Regions from separate parts of the Arthrobacter sp. genome, predicted to be linked through region 1. Evidence: predicted binding sites of a transcription regulator. Region 1 holds the regulator's gene; each other region holds the start of a gene.
The links. Region 1 encodes HrcA, which represses chaperone genes, less so after heat shock. Its sites were predicted from a motif close to TTNGCACTCGNNNNNNNCGAGTGCNAA; they were not measured.
Positions count from the first base shown of each region.

Region 2: the regulator HrcA is predicted to act here: its motif matches at 1,932-1,958, upstream of RTN46_RS02335 (Hsp20/alpha crystallin family protein).
Region 3: the regulator HrcA is predicted to act here: its motif matches at 1,932-1,958, upstream of groES (co-chaperone GroES).

Region 1 covers NZ_DALZXY010000062.1:10,004-13,280, reverse strand. The annotation lists gene RTN46_RS11685 (DUF3097 domain-containing protein) at 1-600, opposite strand, end outside; gene hrcA (heat-inducible transcriptional repressor HrcA) at 779-1,792, shown strand; gene dnaJ (molecular chaperone DnaJ) at 1,895-3,040, shown strand; gene RTN46_RS11670 (16S rRNA (uracil(1498)-N(3))-methyltransferase) at 3,067-3,277, shown strand, end outside.
Region 2 covers NZ_DALZXY010000007.1:2,046-5,322, forward strand. The annotation lists gene RTN46_RS02330 (NADP-dependent isocitrate dehydrogenase) at 1-1,174, shown strand, start outside; gene RTN46_RS02335 (Hsp20/alpha crystallin family protein) at 1,267-1,812, opposite strand; gene RTN46_RS02340 (glutamate--cysteine ligase) at 1,982-3,277, opposite strand, start outside.
Region 3 covers NZ_DALZXY010000033.1:14,545-17,821, forward strand. The annotation lists gene RTN46_RS08100 (ABC transporter permease) at 1-686, opposite strand, end outside; gene RTN46_RS08105 (siderophore ABC transporter substrate-binding protein) at 769-1,722, opposite strand; gene groES (co-chaperone GroES) at 2,098-2,394, shown strand; gene groL (chaperonin GroEL) at 2,473-3,277, shown strand, end outside.

The sequences.
Region 1 (3,277 bases):
GGGGTGTCCGACGATCAGCACGTTGCCGGCGGCGCCCGGCACGGCCATCGCTTCGGCCGCGATCTTCGACTCCTTGGAGCCCGCGACCAAGTGGTCCACCAGGATGCCCAGCCGGCGTCCCGGGCCTGGGATGAAGTCCCGGATCGCAGCGGCGAGGTCGTCGACGCCATGCAGGGGCTCAACGACGATTCCCTCAACGCGCAGGTCATCGCCCCAGACCTTTTCCACGAGCTCGGCGTCGTGCTTGCCTTCCACCCAGATCCGGCTGGCCCTGGCCGTGCGGGCGCGCTGGTTAGCGACGGCGACGGACCCGGAGGCGGTGCGCCGGACAGCGGGGGCTGATGCCTTGACCGCCGGCACAACTTCCACGGGCTCGCCCTCAAGCAGGAATCCGAATCCCAGTTCGAAGGACCGGGTGCGGCCATGCGCGTCCTCCAGGACCATCAGGTGCAGTCCGCCGGATTTTTCCGTGCGGAGGACAGCGCCAACCCAGCCGGTTTGCACGACTTCGAGGACCAGGCCCTTTTCCGCTCCGACCTGCCGCAGCGCCTTGCGGGACGGGGCCGCAAGATCCTGTGGCCCCCAGTGGTAATTCGACACGGAATATTCCTCATTCCTGAATGCGGTGCAATGCGCCGGCGTGGCTGCCTGCACGGGAAGTTCAATGCTAACAACGCCACCGGATCGTATTAGACTTAGCACTTAGGTACATCGAGTGCTAACAGTCATTCCATGACCAGTCCGTATAAATGTGCGACGCAGCGAGGGAGGGAAACCATTGAGTGAACCACGCCGGCTCGAGGTGCTCCGGGCCATCGTTGAAGACTACGTCCACTCCCGTGAGCCCGTTGGCTCGAAGGCCCTCGTGGAGCGGCACCATCTTGGAGTCTCCTCGGCGACCATCCGCAACGACATGGCAGTTCTTGAAGAAGAAGGGCTGATCGTTGCCCCGCACACTTCCGCCGGGCGGATTCCCACCGACAAGGGTTACCGGCTCTTCGTCGACCAGCTCTCGGACGTAAAGCCGCTCTCGGCAGCTGAGCGCCGTGCGATCCAAACCCTGCTGGAAGAAGCGGAGGACATCGATGACGTCCTGGACCGCACGGTCCGCCTGCTGTCCCAGCTCACCAACCAGGTAGCTGTGGTGCAGTACCCGCACCTCGGCAACGCAAAGGTGCGGCACATTGAATTTGTCCTGCTCGCGCCGTCACAGGTGTTGGTGGTCCTGATCTCCGACACGGGACGCGTCGAGCAGCGGGTGACAACCATTCCGGCCCCGGTCACCGAACCGGCGCTGCACGAACTGCGCCAGCACTTCCTTCAGTCGCTGGCAGGGAGCACCCTCACCCGCATCACGAGCCACCTCACCGACTGCCTGGCAACGGTTCCGGCGCAGCTGCGCGGGATTGCGGGTACGCTGGCGCGCTGCCTGGAGCAGCTGGCCGGTATCAACCGGGAGGACCGGATGATCATGGCAGGCACGGCCAACCTGGCCCGATCCACAGGCGACTTCCCCCTGACCATCGGGCCCATCCTGGAAGCACTCGAAGAACAGGTCGTGATGCTGCGGCTCCTCTCCGAGATGGAACAGGATGCCAAGGGTGTCTCCGTCCGCATCGGTTCGGAGAACTCCTATGGCTCCCTCTCGGAGGCATCCGTGGTTGCCACTGGGTATGGCCGGGACGCGTCCGCTATGGTAGGAGTCCTTGGTCCCACGCGTATGGACTATCCCAACACCATGGCTGCGGTTCGCGCCGTCGCCCGCTACCTTTCCCGTGTCCTGAACGACTGACAGGCCACAGACCGGATACGAATTGGCAGCTGCCAGCGGCGCTGCCGGTAAGACAAGAAACCCCCAAGGCGGGGTACGCAACACAGGAAGCGATGTGCACGAGTGAGTGATCACTACCAGGTTCTCGGCGTGAGCCGGGATGCCACCGGCGAGGAAATCAAGAAGGCCTACCGCAAGCTTGCGCGCAAGCTGCACCCGGACGTCAACACCGCCCCCGGCGCTGCCGATGAATTCAAGGCTGTCACCCACGCCTACGAGGTCCTGTCGGACCCGCAAAAGCGGCGCGTCTACGACACGACCGGTAACGAGAACGGTACCGACAACGGGTTCGGCGGCGGCTTCAGCGGCCAGGGCTTCGGATTCCAGGATATTTTCGACACCTTCTTCGGCGGTGGAGCCGGTGGAGGCGGCGGAGGCAGGGGCCCTGCCTCCCGCACCCGGCGCGGCCAGGACGCCCTCATCAACGTCCGGATTGATCTGAAGGACGCCGTCTTCGGCTCCAACAAAAAGATCGACGTCGAGACTGCGGTTCTCTGCCCGACCTGTGAGGGATCCTGCTGCCAGCCCGGCACTTCGCCGCGTACCTGCGATATCTGCCACGGCAGCGGCCAGGTCCAGCGGTCCGTTCGCTCCATCCTCGGCCAAGTCATGACCACCGCTCCCTGCGGTTCCTGCCAGGGCTTCGGCACCGTGATCCCCGATCCCTGCCACGAATGTGCCGGCGAAGGCCGGGTCCGCAGCCGCCGCACACTGACCATCAAGGTTCCCGCGGGTGTGGGCACCGGCACGCGCATCCAGCTCAGCGGCCAGGGCGAGGCCGGCACGGCCGGAGGCCCACAGGGTGACCTGTACGTGGAAATCCGCGTCAACGCGGACCCGGTGTTCGTCCGTGAAGGTGACGACCTGCATGCCACCCTGACGATCCCGATGACGGCAGCGGCGCTGGGAACCGTCATCACCATGGACACCTTTGACGGCCCTCGGGAGATCAGCATCAAGTCCGGGACCCAATCCGGCGAGGTCACCACGCTCAAGGGCCTGGGTGTTACCCATCTGCGCGGCTACGGCCGCGGGGACCTGCTTGTCCACGTACAGGTCGAGACCCCGCAGAAACTCGACGCCGAGCAGGAAGGGCTCCTGCGGAAACTGGCTGAACTGCGCGGCGAAGAGTTCGCTGAAGGCCGCGTCGGCAGCGGCAGCAACGCCGGTGTCTTCGCCAAGCTGCGCGACCGCCTGGGCAACCACTAGCCATGACCAGGCGATAACGGCCAGCAATGACGAACCCGATTTTCTTCGGTGATCCGGAACAGGTCGCCGCGGCTGCTCCAGGCAGCGTCTTCTCCCTGACCGGGCCGGAGGCCCGGCACGCGGTCTCAGTCAAACGGCTGGCACCGGGGGAGGACGTCGACATTGTCGACGGCGGCGGTCTCCGGCTGCGCGGAACCGTCCGCACTGCGGACCCGGCCCTGCTCGAAGTGGACGTCC
Region 2 (3,277 bases), on a different contig from region 1:
CGACGAGATGACACGGATCATCTGGCAGTTCATCAAGGACCGCCTGATCAACCCGTACCTGGACGTTGACCTCAAGTACTACGATCTGTCGATCCAGAACCGCGACGCCACGGATGACCAGGTCACCATTGACGCCGCCAACGCCATCAAGGAGCACGGTGTAGGCGTCAAGTGCGCGACCATCACTCCGGATGAGGCACGCGTCGAGGAATTCGGCCTGAAGAAGATGTGGGTTTCCCCGAACGGGACCATCCGCAACATCCTGGGCGGCGTCGTCTTCCGCGAACCGATCATCATCTCCAACATCCCGCGCCTGGTCCCGGGCTGGAACAAGCCGATCATCATCGGCCGCCACGCACACGGCGACCAGTACAAGGCCACCAACTTCAAGGTTCCCGGCGCCGGCACCCTGACGCTGACCTACACCCCCAAGGACGGCGGGGAAGAAATCAAGACCCAGGTTGTCACTTACGGTGACGACGGCGGCGTGGCCATGGGTATGTACAACTTCAACGACTCCATCCGCGACTTCGCCCGGGCATCCTTCGCCTACGGCCTGCAGCGGAACTACCCCGTGTACCTCTCCACGAAGAACACGATCCTGAAGGCCTACGACGGCCAGTTCAAGGACCTCTTCCAGGAAGTCTTCGACGCCGAGTTCAAGGACCAGTTCGAAGCAGCCGGCCTCACCTACGAGCACCGCCTGATCGATGACATGGTTGCCTCCGCGATGAAGTGGGAAGGCGGCTACGTCTGGGCCTGCAAGAACTACGACGGCGACGTCCAGTCCGACACCGTGGCACAGGGCTTCGGCTCGCTGGGCCTGATGACGTCCGTGCTGATGACCCCGGACGGCAAGACCGTCGAGGCTGAAGCCGCACACGGCACCGTGACCCGTCACTACCGCCAGCACCAGCAGGGCAAGCCCACCTCCACGAACCCGATCGCCTCGATCTTCGCGTGGACCCGTGGCCTGATGCACCGCGGCAAGCTGGACAACACCCCCGAGGTCACCAACTTCGCACAGACGCTGGAAGACGTCGTCATCAAGACGGTCGAATCCGGCAAGATGACCAAGGACCTGGCACTGCTGGTCGGGCCCGACCAGTCGTACCTGACCACCGAGGACTTCCTCGCCGCACTGGATGAGAACCTCAAGGCGCGCCTGGGCTAGATCCCGCACCAAGAAGTAATACAGCAGCCCCGGTCCGAAAGGACCGGGGCTGCTGTATTTATAGGTATTCCTGCGTCTCCTGGGTTTGCCGGTTAGGAGCCTGACCCGGGATTCCCGGAGCCGCCCATGCCGCCGGAAGCGGATCCCGGCGCGGCGCCCGGCGCAGTGCCCGCACCCGTACCCATGGCCCCTGAGGGCTGTGAGGACGACTCGCCCCGGATGACGTTGCCGCCGTCCGTGTAGGAGGCCGAGACCTGGATCTTCCGTGGCTTGGCCCGCTCGCTGACGGGGATGAGGACGCTCAGCACCCCGTTCTCGTACTTGGCGGAAATACCGTCAATATCAATACCCTGGCCGAGGTTCAGCTGCCGCAGGAAGCTGCCGGACTCACGCTCCCGGGTCAGCCAGGTGGTGCCTTCCGGTGCCTGGACGGTCCGCTCCGCCCGGATGGTAAGCAGCTGGCCGTCAACATCCACATCAACGGATCCCGGATCGATGCCGGGCAGGTCCGCATTCATGATGTAGTGGTCGCCCTCGCGGTACAGGTCGATCGGCATGAGCCGCAGCCGCTGCCGGGGATCCAGAAGGGCGCCTGCCATCCTGTCCAGTTCGCGGAAAGGATCGAATTTCATGGCCATTCTCATCAACTCCTTTTCACCGTCCCGCCGGGGCGGTGGATGTGTTTTTCACTAACAGAACTGAATGAATAAACGAAGGGTCGAAACTTGAGCCAACCTCGCTCAAGGATGGAAATAGGTTAGCACTCGCGCATGGAGAGTGCTAGTGCAACCCTGATTTCCCTTCCAGCTAGTCCAACGTCCACAGATGGACCGGCTCATTGCTGTGCATGTGGCGCCAGTAGCGGCGGGTCATTTCCGTCAATGCCGTCGTCCGGTCGAACCCGGCGGCCTCGAGTTTTCCGAGCATGGCAACCTGCCACGACGCACCGTTCTGCTCGCTGCGTGCCCGTTCCCCGATGACACCGAGATAGCGGGCAATACAGGCATCCTCGACACCGAGATCCCGCAGCCCGTCCGCGGCCATGGGGACAAGGTGCCGGACCACAAGCTCAGCCACGGGGATGTCCCCGATGCCTGGCCAGTAGACGGCAGCGTCCAGTCCCAGGCGGGAGCAGGCGAGGAAATTGTCCGTGGCAGTCTTGAACGCCATCCTCGTCCACAGCGGCCGGTCAGCGGTGCGCAGCGTGTGCACCAGGCCGTAGAAGAACGCGGCATTTGCGGTTACGTCCAGGACTGTGGGCCCGGCCGGCAGGGCACGGTTTTCCAGCCGCAGGTTGGGCGTGTCCGTGCCCGGGTCGTAGATCGGACGGTTCCACCGGTACACGGTGCCGTTGTGCAGGCGAAGTTCCGGCAACAGCGGCGCGCCGGACTGTGTGGAGCCCGACGTCGTTGCTGAGACCTCAGGCAGCAGGGCCGGGAAATAGCGGACGTTCTCCTCGAACAGATCGAACATGGAGGTGATCCACCGTTCGCCGAACCAGACCCTGGGCCGAACGCCTTGGTTCCGCATCTCCGGAGGCCTGGTATCGATGGCCTGTTTGAACAGCTCGATCCGGGTTTCCTGCCACAGGATGCGCTCCATGAAAATGGGGGAGTTGGCCGCCAGTGCAACCTGCGGACCCGCGATCAGCTGGGCGGCATTCCAGGCGGGGGCAAAGTCAGCCGGGCTGACCTCCAGATGCAGCTGCAGGGAGGTGCAGGCAGCTTCCGGAGCAATGTTAGCGGCGTACTGGGTGAGCGTTTCGATGCCGTGGAGCGAGAGATGCACATCCTCTCCGCGGGCTTGGAGAACCGACGTGTTAAGCGCCGCGTAACGCGCACCGGAACTGATCCAGGCATCGCCGTCGAAGACAGCCGGAGTCAGGGTAGGCAGGATCCCGACCATCAGGATGTTCGCTTCGGCTTTGGCCGCCAGCTCGTCGGCCCGGTTGAGCTGGCGCCGCAGGCTCTCTTCAAGCTCCATCAGGCCCTCGCCGCGGATGGAAAGGGCCGGATGGTTCATTTCGATGTTGAAGGCACCCATCTCGGTCTGGAACGCGGGGTCGGCTATCTGTTCCAGGACCGAGGTATTCCGGAGCGCCGG
Region 3 (3,277 bases), on a different contig from region 1:
ACGGTGAAGCGGTCGGCCGCGAGGTAGCCAATGACCGTCAGTGCCCCGACGATCCAGAGCAGTTCGTAGCGTCCGCGCAGGACGCCGGAGAAGTCCCCGGTCATCCAGCTGTTCAGTGTCTGCAGCAGGTCGAAGCGGTAGGCGAAGAAGGTGGTGACGGCGGCGATGACGCCGCCGAGCATAATCCCGACCAGCGGAACAATCAGCGTATTGCGCAGCGGGATGCGCCGCAGCACCAGCAGGAACAGGGCGGTGCCGGCGACGGCGAACACAGTGGCGGTGGACATCTTGAGGAAAAGCGAGGCACCGGGCAGGAGCACCGTCACCACGAGGATGCCCAGTGAGGCTGACTCCACGGTGCCGACGGTGGATGGTTCAACGAACTTGTTGCGGGCCATCAGCTGCATAATGAGCCCGGCCACGCTGAGCGCCATGCCGGACAGGATGATGCTCAGCGTCCGGGGCACGCGGGAGACCCAGAAGATGTTCCAGGCATGTTCGTCGCCGGCCAGGAGTGACGCGAGCGAAACGTCGCTAACGCCAACGAACATGCTGACGACGGCGAGCAGCAGGACGCCGGCCCCACCCATAATCAGCATCGCTGCGGGACTCCGGAACCGCCGGGGTCCGGATACGGCAGCAGCTCCGGCGGGTGCCGGAGCTGGGGAGGAGGTGAGCAGGCTCATGGGGCGTTCCGTCTCCCTCTCCGGCCGGTGTTCCGCAGGGGAAAGCCGGCCGGAGAGGATCTAGCAGGTGTGAGGGACGGGGTTAGGCAATACCGTCCTGGACAGCGGTGACCATGGCGTCAACGTTGTTCAGGCCGTAGCCCACCAGATACCAGCTGGAGGAGTCGAGCATGGTGATGTTCCCGTTCTTGGCGGCCTTGGTGCCCTGGACCAGTTCGTTGTCCAGGACGGCGGAGGAAACTTCGCCTGCATTGCCGACAGCTACGTCGCGGTCAATCACGAACAGGTGGTCCGGGTTAACCTCGGAAACGTACTCGAAGGAGACGGATTCGCCGTGCTGGGCTTCGGACTTGATATCCGCCGCCGTGGGAACGCCGAGGACGTCATGGATCAGGCCAAAACGGGACCCGGCACCGTAGGCGGTCATTTCCCCGCCGCTGGTCATGATGATCAGGCCGTTACCGGCGTCCGCAGCGGTTGCCTTGGTCTCTTCGACCTTGGTCTCGAGGGCGGCAAGCTGTTCCTCGACGGCATCGCTCTTGTCGAAGATCTCGCCGATGATCTCCGTGTTGGTGATGAAGGAGTTCCAAGGATCCGCAGCGTCGGTGCTGAGGTTGATGGTCGGAGCAATCTTGGAGAATTCCTCGTAGGAATCCGAGGTGCGGCCGGACATGATGATCAGGTCCGGGGCGCCGGCGCTGATGGCCTCGAAGTCGGGCTCCTTCATGCTGCCGATCTTGGCGTAGTCGTCCGAGCCGTACTTGGACAGGCTTTCCGGGAAGTTCGCCGCTGGAACGCCGTCAACTTCGATGCCCAGCGCGTCCAGGGTGTCGAGCGCGCCCAGATCGAACGTGTAGACGGTCTCCGGGTTGACCGGAACCTCAGTGGTGCCCTGGGTGTGCTCCACGGTGACGGTGGCGGGTTCGGTGGCTGCGGGATCGGCGGCAGCTTCGGTGTCCTGGCCGCACGCGCTGACGGCCAGCAGGGACACGAGGGCGGTTCCGGCAAGCAGCCGGGACTTCAGGGTCGTCTTCACGAGTGGGTGCTCCAGTTTTTTCAAAGGGTGCGCCGCCTGCCGGATGCCTCCGCCATTAGGGCACAAAATTGTTGGCTAATTTCTGCGCGCCCTTGAAAACTATCTTGTTAGGCAAGGCTAAGCAACTTGCAAGGACCCCATGAGTCACGAAGCCTCGGGGTGGAATGCCATCCTGCCTTCGCGGCGGGAAATTCTTCGTTCGAAGATTGTTGGCACTCACCTTGACCGAGTGCTAACCGTTGCATAAGGTCGGAGCTAGCACTCGACACGTGAGGGTGCTAATTCCTGAGGGAAGCGCCCACCGGCACCCGCGACGACGGCAAGCGCCTACCGACGGTCCACAAACCCGTTAGTAACTAAGCAAAGGAGAGCCGAGTGTCGGTCTCTATTAAGCCCCTTGAGGATCGCATCGTTGTTCGCCCGCTCGAAGCTGAGCAGACCACGGCTTCCGGCCTGGTCATCCCGGACACCGCAAAGGAAAAGCCGCAGGAAGGCGAAGTCGTAGCAGTAGGCCCCGGCCGCGTTGACGACAACGGCAACCGTGTGCCGATCGATGTCGCTGAAGGCGACGTCGTCATCTACTCCAAGTACGGCGGAACCGAGGTCAAGCAGGGCGGCCAGGAATACCTGGTGCTCTCAGCACGCGACGTGCTGGCCATCGTCGTCAAGTAATTCTTCGAAGACCCCGGCCAGATTCGGCCGGGGTCTTCTTTTGTAGATGCAGATGTAGTTGTCGGAAAGGACACACACATGGCAAAGCAGTTGGAGTTCAACGACTCCGCCCGTCGTTCACTGGAAGCGGGTGTCGACAAGCTCGCCAACACCGTCAAGGTCACCCTCGGCCCGCGCGGCCGCAACGTTGTGCTCGCCAAGACCTGGGGCGCACCCACCATCACCAACGACGGCGTGACGATCGCCCGCGAGGTCGAACTCGACGATCCGTATGAGAACCTTGGCGCGCAGCTGGCCAAGGAGGTCGCCACCCGGACCAACGACGTCGCCGGTGACGGCACCACCACCGCCACCGTCCTGGCCCAGGCCCTCGTCAAGGAAGGCCTGCGCAACGTTGCCGCCGGCGCGGCTCCCGGCGCCCTCAAGCACGGCATCGAGACCGCCGTCGAGGCCGTTGCCGCCCGCCTGCTGGAAAATGCCAAGGAAGTAGAAGGCAACCAGGTCGCCCACGTTGCCGCTATCTCCGCGCAGAGCGAAGAGATCGGCCAGCTCCTGGCCGAAGCCTTCGACACGGTCGGCAAGGACGGCGTCATCACCATCGAGGAATCGTCCTCGACGTCCACCGAACTGGTCATCACCGAAGGCATGCAGTTCGACAAGGGCTACCTCTCGCCGTACTTCGTGACCGACGCGGAGCGCCAGGAAGCCGTCCTTGAAGACGCGCTGATCCTCATCAACTCCGGCAAGATCTCCTCGGTCGCTGAGTTCCTCCCGTTGCTCGAAAAGGCGCTGCAGGCCTCCAAGCCGCTGTTCATCATCGCCGAAGACATCGACGGCGAGGCGCTGTCCACCCTGGTGGTCAACAAGATCCGCGGCACCCTGA